DNA from 4 places in the Paenibacillus sp. FSL R7-0128 genome. Region 2 is predicted to be linked to each of the others. Evidence: riboswitches for the same ligand, from Rfam matches in the RefSeq annotation. Region 2 holds a riboswitch; each other region holds the start of a gene.
What was found. A riboswitch is a leader RNA that binds a small molecule or an ion and turns the genes downstream of it on or off. The one in region 2 is predicted to bind thiamine pyrophosphate.
Positions count from the first base shown of each region.

Region 1: another riboswitch for thiamine pyrophosphate. It lies ahead of NST26_RS01495 (ABC transporter substrate-binding protein); the one in region 2 lies ahead of NST26_RS13765 (ABC transporter ATP-binding protein).
Region 3: another riboswitch for thiamine pyrophosphate. It lies ahead of NST26_RS09750 (thiamine phosphate synthase); the one in region 2 lies ahead of NST26_RS13765 (ABC transporter ATP-binding protein).
Region 4: another riboswitch for thiamine pyrophosphate. It lies ahead of thiC (phosphomethylpyrimidine synthase ThiC); the one in region 2 lies ahead of NST26_RS13765 (ABC transporter ATP-binding protein).

Region 1 is NZ_JBBOCD010000001.1:353,655-355,851, forward strand. It holds gene NST26_RS01495 (ABC transporter substrate-binding protein) at 1-1,007, opposite strand, end outside; TPP riboswitch at 1,157-1,267, opposite strand; gene NST26_RS01500 (hypothetical protein) at 1,340-2,197, opposite strand, start outside.
Region 2 is NZ_JBBOCD010000001.1:3,359,955-3,362,151, reverse strand. It holds gene NST26_RS13775 (DHA2 family efflux MFS transporter permease subunit) at 1-30, opposite strand, end outside; gene NST26_RS13770 (TetR/AcrR family transcriptional regulator) at 212-868, shown strand; TPP riboswitch at 937-1,039, shown strand; gene NST26_RS13765 (ABC transporter ATP-binding protein) at 1,170-1,940, shown strand; gene NST26_RS13760 (ABC transporter permease) at 1,921-2,197, shown strand, end outside.
Region 3 is NZ_JBBOCD010000001.1:2,387,617-2,389,813, reverse strand. It holds gene thiS (sulfur carrier protein ThiS) at 1-82, opposite strand, end outside; gene NST26_RS09750 (thiamine phosphate synthase) at 79-750, opposite strand; TPP riboswitch at 880-982, opposite strand; gene NST26_RS09745 (hypothetical protein) at 1,038-1,574, opposite strand; gene NST26_RS09740 (SDR family oxidoreductase) at 1,733-2,197, opposite strand, start outside.
Region 4 is NZ_JBBOCD010000001.1:20,208-22,404, forward strand. It holds gene trxB (thioredoxin-disulfide reductase) at 1-851, shown strand, start outside; TPP riboswitch at 901-1,007, shown strand; gene thiC (phosphomethylpyrimidine synthase ThiC) at 1,159-2,197, shown strand, end outside.

The sequences.
Region 1 (2,197 bases), 3.0 Mb from region 2:
AGGCCGTACATCCAGTCGGCGTAATTCTTCCAGATCTCAAGCTTCTGCTCACCCCAGCGCGGGGCGTCGTCCTTGTATTTCGGGCTAAGCCATTTCTGGCTGGCCAGCACCAGCTTGGGGTCCAGATCAGGTACAGCATCAGACAAGACCGTCGCGGCTTCTTCCGGGTTATCGATAGCATACTGATACCCCTTGGACGTAGCCTTAAGGAAGGCCTTCACCACTTCAGGATGCTCGGCGATCTCCTTCTCGCTGGTGGTCAGCACCGGTGTGTAGTAATCAAGCTGCGGCGCATAATCCTTAAGATACAGCATATCCAGCGGCTCGCCGCGCAGCTCGGCCTCTACCCCGGTCCACGCATAGAAGATCCAGGCGAAGTCAATATCCCGCTTCACAGCTGTGAAAAAGTCCGCTTCGCCGATATTCACCAGCTTCACCTTGGAGACATCCCCGCCTTCGGGGTCCATAATCGCTTTCATGGCGGCCTGCTCCGCAGGGGAGCCCCAGCCTCCGTACGTTTTGCCTTCAAAATCCTTCGGCGTCTTAATATTGCGGTCCTTCGGAGCCGCGAAGCCCGAGGTATTATGCTGAATGATTGCAGCAATCGACACCAGCGGCACATCCTGCAGGCGGGCCAGGGTCAGCGCCTCCTGGGCGCTGATGCCGAACTGGGCTTCGCCGGAAGTGACCATTGTATCCGACCCGGCAGCGCCTGGCTGTACAATCTGTACGTCAAGACCTTCCTCCGCGTAATAGCCCAGCTCCTTGGCTGCATACAGGCCGGTATGATTCGTGTTCGGCGTCCAGTCCAGGGCAATCTTGACCGGAGTCAGCGCCTTAGGTGCATCTGTGGGTGCGGCTGCGGTTGCATCAGGTGCAGCCGTACTGTTCCCGGCAGCAGGTGCGCTGGCCCCCGCATTGCCGCTGTTGTTCCCGCCGCCACATCCCGCGACCGTGAGAACCAGCATGGAACTGAGCAGCAGCATTACTGTTTTTTTGACTCCCATTTCTCTTTTTCTCTCCTTCCAGCAACCCCTGGTCTTCAGAGCTTACAGAAACCCTATTCCTGTACATCCATATAATCAAAAAAGCGTCCCGAAGATCGGGACGCCAGTTACTTGCGTGAGGGGAATTCAGCTTCAGTACCGCTTAAGGCACTGTGCCGAATGAAGATTCCTACGCTGGCATTATCCAGATCAGGTATAAGGGTCAGTATCTTGTGGGATACAATCTCAGCCGGCCAATTCCAGCACCCCTGGTTCTATAAAGTTCACGGGTATTGCTATGTTCTTACGGTGTATTATAGACGGCAGCTTCGACATTGTCCACCCTCTGTGTCTTAATCCCTCGTATAATGCCGCTTCTTGCGGCGGCTGCGGATGCCGTTCCAGATCTCTCTCAGCGTTAAGCCGACACTGACGGTGATCCCCGAGAAGGTCAGGAACAGAGCCAGATACTCGAACGCGGAGTACTCCAGCATTTTGCTCCAGTCGATCTGGCCCTTCAGATCCTCGATGACCTGATTCATCCCGTATATCCCGCTGATGACCGTAAATACGGTGAGCACCATCAGGAGTGTATCCCGCCGTTTGGCCTGGAATTTGTCCTGGTACTGGAACAGGTCATTCAGGGTCATTTTCACCTCATCGAACAGAGCATCATTGCCATATACCTTACGCAGTTGAAAAAAAATCTCCCGCCCCTGCGACTGTGAAATCAGCTCCAGGAAGTAGAATTTGGCCGAGAATTTGTTGATCAGGAAGATCAGATTCTCGATCTCGTCGTTATCGTGGTTGATGCGCAGCCGGGAGTGGAGGTTGGCGAGCTTCAGTAGCACGATTTTATGAAAAATACTCAGCAGCATTCCGTAATAATATTCGCCGTACATCTGGCTGATCAGGCCTGCGGCAATCTCCGGCTTCGCCCGGCTCACGCAGCAGAAGGTCTGCTCATTGGTCATATAGTAGGTGTCCGGTCCCCAGCGGCTATAGCAATGCTCCCGGGTGTACTGCTTGATATAGTCTGGATCACTTGCACTCATGTAGGGGCTGCCGTCGATGGTCAGACCATCCACCTGAGAGGCACGGTAGAGCATTTCGACACTGATCTCTTCCTCATCCTCCGGGAGATTAACGCCGTAGAAGGCCTGCACCAGCATCCGTTCATCGACGAAGAAGGGCAGGGTCTCGAAATAATT
Region 2 (2,197 bases):
ATCGGCTTCCTGCTTCAAGGTCTGATCCATGTCTCTTCTCCTCCTGAGCTGTCCGCGTTCTACATTGACCTGCGGGCAGATTGTTCTATATAATGAGTGAACGGACAACTGTCCGTAAGTGCAATTCATAGTCTACGGACAATTGTCCGTTGTGTCAATTCTTTTATTTATTTTTCTGTAAATCGCTGATTTATTTCTGAAAGGGGTTCTCATGAAAAAGCCAGACACCGATGCTGCACAGCTCCCGCGCTCAGCTCCGCAAGCCAAAGAATCCGCTCCGCCCGAGTCCGCCGATCCTTATGTACAGCGGATTCTTGAAGCTGCACGCCAGTTGTTCACCGAGAGCGGACTTGAGGCAGTCAGCATGTACAGCATTGCCAAGCGGGCAGGCATAGGACAAGGCTCCCTGTACCGCCGCTTCACGGACAAGGGTGAGATCTGTTCTGCACTGCTGAAGGGCAGCGCAGATCAATTCCTGTCCGGGCTGGAGCAGCAGGTGGCTGCCAGTGCCGGTGAAGCTCCGGCTCTCGCTCAGCTGCAGAGCAGCATTGAGCAGATTGCCGATTTCATTGAGCAGTATGCCGAGCTGCTGAATATGATCAAAGCCGAGTTCACAGGTAAGAAGCAGCTGACCCAGTTTGAGCATCCTTTTTTTCAGCGGCTGGGGGTGATGATGACAGAGCTGCTGCAGCGTGCTGCGGAGGGCGATGAGATTATTGACATTGATCCTGCCTTTGCGGCCACGGCCTTAATCTCTGTTCTCAGCCCTGATCTGTACCTGTATGAGCAAAAGCGGCACCACTCCTCCAAGTTGGACATCTCCCGGGGCATCGTCACCTTGTTCGTGACCGGTCTGGCGAAGCGCTGACCGCCTGCTCTTTACAAGAGGGGAATTTGTGGTATATTAAGTAGCAATTACGAATTCAATAACACCTGTTAATTCACTAGGGGAGTCGGCCGACTGAGACGGAGCTTAAGCTCCGGACCCTTTGAACCTGATCTGGATCATACCAGCGGAGGGAAGTGGAGCAGAATGTATCAGTGGTTCCCGTCACAGGGCCGCAGCCGACTGTACCTTCCGCCCCATTCATTGCCTCCGGGAATGAATGGGGCTTTTTTGTGCTCCTCGCAGGTTCTATTTCAATCCGGGGAGGCTTGTACATAGTCTTATGATCAACATTAGCAATCTATCCTATGCTTTCGGGACCGGTTCGTCCCGGACACCCGTCTTCTCAGAGCTATCCATGAATGTGCAGCGCGGCGAATTCATTTCTGTCGTAGGCGGAAGCGGATGCGGCAAAAGCACCTTGTTCAAAATCATCGCCGGCCTGCTGGAGCCGGACAACGGCAGGATTACGCTGAACGGAGCCGAGTCCGCTACAGCAGCGAAGAGGCTGGGCAGTGTGGCCTACATGCCGCAGCAGGATCTTCTCCTGCCTTGGCGGACCGTGCTGGACAACTGTCTGCTGCCCTGGGAACTCAAGCGCAGCCGTCCCAAAGCGGCCGCCGTGGCCGAGATTCTTACCCTGCTGCAACGCTTCGGCCTAGAGGGAACCGAAGGGGCTTATCCCCAGGAGCTGTCCGGCGGGATGCGCCAGCGCGTGGCGGTCCTCCGCACCGTGGCGGCGGGGAATGACCTGCTGCTGCTCGATGAGCCGTTCGGGGCGCTCGATGCCATTACCAAGCGCTCACTGCAGCGCTGGCTGCTCGAGTTATGGGCGGAGTTGGACAAGACGGTGCTGTTCATCACCCATGATCTGGAGGAGGCTCTGCTGCTCAGTGACAGAATCTATCTAATGACGGGCAGTGGCGGCGGCGGGATGCAGGAATTCCCAGCCGGTCTCCCCCGTCCGCGCCATCACAGTCTGAACTATCTACCGCAGTTCGCCGCCCTGCGCCAGGAATTGGAGCTGAAGCTATATGAGAACCGCCGCTCCTAGAAGATTGCTCCAGCACTACGGTCCGGCTTCCCTGCTCGCCCTGCTGACGCTTGCAGTCTGGGAGACTGTAGCCCGGCTGGGCCTGGTTCCTCCCTTCATTCTTCCGGCTCCGTCTGCGGTCTGCAAGGCCTTGCTGGAGGAACGCCGCCTGTTATTCGGGGTGCATCTGCCGGCTACACTGCTTGAGGTACTCACGGGCTTCGCACTGTCTGTGGTCTGCGGCTGCCTGCTGGGAATCGCCATGCACCTGTTCAGTC
Region 3 (2,197 bases), 970 kb from region 2:
ACTCGGGCCGGGAGAGCAGATCCTCCAGTGTCCGGCAGCTCTCTTCGATTCTTTGCCTCTTTCCGTTAACGGTCACATTCATGCCTGTTCACCTCCTGCTGTGCCCTGTGTTTGAGCCATATCCAGCGCTTCAGCCAGCTCCGCTGCCCTGTCCCTGTGGACCGCTTCCCTGTACGCCATGGCCGCTGCCACCGGGTCCGGGGCTCCGCAGATCCCCGACATGACAGCAATGCCAGCCGCCCCTTGGGCCAGCACCGCTCCGGCATTACCCGGGGTAATCCCTCCAAGCGCAATCAGCGGGATGCGGCTCCAGCGGACAGCCTCGGCCAGTTGCGCAAGTCCCCGTGCCTGCTGTCCGGGCTTACAGGCCGTCGGGAAAACATGCCCGTAGAGGCAGAAGTCTGCTCCCCGCCTTCCAGCCTCCGCCGCCTCTTCCCGCGAGTGTACCGACCTGCCGATCCGCAGGCCCGGTGCAAGCCCGCGTGCTGCGGCTGGCGGAAGGCTATGCCAGGCCAACTGTACACCGCCTGCCCCAGCGGCCAAGGCAATATCGATCCGGTCATTAATGACCAGCTTCGAAGGCGGAACCCCGGCCTGAAGCATCTGCTGCGCCGCCGCCAGCAGTTCGCGGGCGGACATGGCTTTTTCCCGGAGATGGATATAATCCACCATGGGATGTACCGCCGCAGCCAGCTCCGCAAGCTTCTCAGGGTGGAGCCGACCGTCTGAGATGACATGAATTTCGTGCAACGCCTTTCCCCCTCCCGTCTGTCCCAGCTCACACTACACCTCTCCACAACACAAAAAAGACCGCCCCCGTAAAGGAAGCAGTCTGGAATAGAAACAGGAATACCGGTATTAGCCGTATACCCCCGCTGCAATATTCGTTCTCCACTTCCCTACGCTGGTATAACCCAGATCAGGTTCAAAGGGTCCGAGCAGATACGCCCGTCTCAGCCTTGCGGCTCCCCTAGTGATCGTTCTATGCGGTTGTTTGGCCTTGCTTTTTGTATATTAGCATATAATTCCTGTTAGAGCTATTCTTTCGTAGATTTTACTTCAATTACAAAAGCCACGGATGAACTCCCTTCTGAAAATTTACCATCCTCGGATGTCCAGAATGCTGATATGCCGTAGTAATAAACGCCTTGTTCTTTTGGAGCATTAAAAGAGCCGTTCTTCAATGGAATTTGCACTTCTTTATCATCGACAAATTGCTGAACGGTTAACCCGCCGGGTGCCGGTTTATAAGTAAAAGCAACATCGATCCCCCCCTCAGGGGCTATAACAGTGGGAGTAACCCCCTGTACCAAGGATTGTCCTCCTGTATAATCTGCACATCCTAATTTTCCCCAGCAATAGCTGCCTTGGGTAACCGGAATTTGGGTTTTCCCGGAAGTAACAAGGGGTAGCGGCGGCGATTCCTGTGTAATTCTAATCCCAATGCTTTTTGCATATCCTTCCAATCTTGTGTTTTCCACAACTCTCCCTGCAAAAGGAGTCCAATAAATGAACACTACCAGAAAAATTAAAATCCCCGCTGCAGATAGAATGAATCCTTTTTTTCTAAGCATCCCTATCCCCTTTTCATATCAAATTATCTAAATAGACGGAAATATATTGTAATAGTTACAAGCGCAGAAAAAAAGCCTGCCGGCAAGCGGTTAGGCTTTTTTAAAATAAAATTTATATGTTGCACACAAATCTGCATCCAGATCTTATTCTGCACCCATTATCCGTTGACAACCTCGCCGCCGTTCACATGCATCACCTGTCCGCTCACATAGGAGGAATCGTCCGAGGCCAGGTATACATACGCCGGTGCCAGCTCTTCAGGCTGCCCCGGGCGCTTCATCGGCTGGGTGCCGCCGAACTCACTGACCTTCTTCGCGTCAAAGGTGGACGGAATCAGCGGGGTCCAGATCGGTCCGGGCGCTACCGCGTTCACGCGGATGCCCTTATCGGCCAGATTCATTGACAGCGAACGGGTGAAGCTGAGAATGGCTCCTTTGGTGGACGAATAGTCCAGCAGCTGCGGGCTGCCGCGATACGCCGTGATGGAGGTCGTGTTAATGATCGTAGCGCCTTTTTTAAGATGAGGCATAGCTGCCTTCGTCAGGTAGAACATGGAGAAAATATTCGTCCGGAACGTACGCTCCAGCTGCTCCGCTGTAATGTCCTCAATATGGTCCTGCGG
Region 4 (2,197 bases), 3.3 Mb from region 2:
CGGGGGGACAACTGACAACGACGACAGAAGTGGAGAACTTTCCAGGCTTCCCTGAAGGGATTCTGGGTCCGGACCTGATGGACAATATGCGCAAGCAGGCGGAACGCTTCGGCGCTGAATTCAAGAATGGCTGGGTGGAGTCGGTGGACTTCTCACAGCGTCCGTTCAAGGTAACAGTGGACGGAATGGGTGTATTGGAAGCGGAGTCGGTTATTATTTCAACCGGGGCCTCTGCAAGATATCTGGGCATTCCGGGCGAGCAGGAGAATGTGGGACGCGGGGTCAGCACCTGTGCGACCTGTGACGGCTTCTTTTTCCGTAATAAAAAGATTGTCGTCGTCGGCGGCGGAGACTCCGCCATGGAGGAAGCCAGCTTCCTGACCCGCTTTGCATCCAGCGTAACGCTGGTTCACCGCCGTCCCGAGCTGCGGGCCTCGAAGATCATGCAGGACCGGGCGCGTGACAACAGCAAGGTAACCTGGGCCTTGAACCGCACACCGGTTGAAGTAACGGTAGGAGAGACCGGAGTGAAGGGCCTTACGGTGCTTAACAATGAGACAGGTCTGACAGAATTGGTGGAGGCAGACGGCGTGTTCGTAGCGATTGGACACACACCGAACACAGCCTTCTTGGGCGGGCAGATCAATACGGATGAGAATGGCTATATTGTGGTCAACCCGGGTACCACCGAGACCAACATCCCGGGTGTATTCGCCTGTGGCGATGTACAGGATACCCGTTACCGTCAAGCGATATCGGCAGCGGGAACCGGTTGTATGGCCGCTATGGATGCCGAGAAGTTCCTGGAAGGCACGATGGTGCACGACTGGAGCGAATCGCTAGACAAATAACGGGTTTACAAGAATTACCCATACAGGTAAAATGTATTTAATTAGATAAGATACCCACTAGGGGAGCCTGAATAGGCTGAGACGGGAAAATTGAATTTCCGGACCCTTGAACCTGATCTGGATCATACCAGCGTAGGAAAGTGGAGTCGGACCTTTTTTGAATACAGTCTTATTTGGCTGTTCCTTTAATAAAGCCGCTCCAGGTGGAGCGGCTTTTTGACTTGCAGGAATCTATAGATTCTTCAGCTCAATCTGCTGCGTGACCTCTTATCTGATGAGTGTACAGAGCGAAGAGGAGGAGATTGAAATGAAAGGAATGGGTAAAAACGAAGAGGTGGATCTTTCGGGATTCCCCGCAAGCCGTAAAGTGTATGTGGAGGGCTCACGCCCGGATATCCGGGTTCCGATGCGGGAGATCAGCCTCAGCAGAACCGAAGGCGTTGCCGGGGAAGAGGAAAATGCTCCGCTGCGTGTCTATGACACAAGCGGTATGTACACGGATGCCGCGGAGGAGATGGACATTCGGAGGGGGCTGCCGCCGCACCGTTCAAGCTGGATCGCGGAGCGTGGCGATTCGGAGGAGTACACCGGAAGAGCCGTCCGGCCGGAGGATAACGGAATCCGCAGAGAAGGGGCTGCCGCAGAAGCTTATCCAGGACTGTGCAGGAATCCGAGGCGGGCCTATGCAGGCGGCAATGTGACCCAGTTGCATTATGCAAGGCAAGGGATCATCACACCGGAAATGGAGTATATTGCGATCCGGGAGAATATCCGGCCGGAGTTCGTTAGGGATGAGGTGGCTGCGGGCCGTGCTATTATTCCGGCCAATATCAATCACCCGGAGAGTGAGCCGATGATTATCGGCCGTAACTTCCTGGTGAAGATCAATGCCAACATCGGAAATTCGGCGGTCACTTCTTCTATTGAAGAGGAGGTGGAGAAGATGCGGTGGGCGACCCGCTGGGGGGCTGATACCATCATGGATCTCTCCACCGGCTCTAAGATCCATACCACCCGGGAGTGGATTATCCGCAATTCTCCTGTGCCGGTCGGGACAGTGCCCATATACCAGGCGCTGGAGAAGGTGAACGGTATAGCTGAGGATTTAACCTGGGAGCTCTATCGCGACACGCTGATTGAGCAGGCGGAGCAGGGGGTGGATTACTTCACCATTCATGCCGGGGTGCTGCGGCGCTATATTCCGCTCACTGCCCGGAGAATGACAGGCATTGTATCCCGGGGCGGATCGATTATGGCTGCCTGGTGCCTGGCCCATCAGCAGGAGAACTTCCTGTACACACACTTCGAAGACATCTGTGAGATTATGAAGACGTATGATGTGGCCT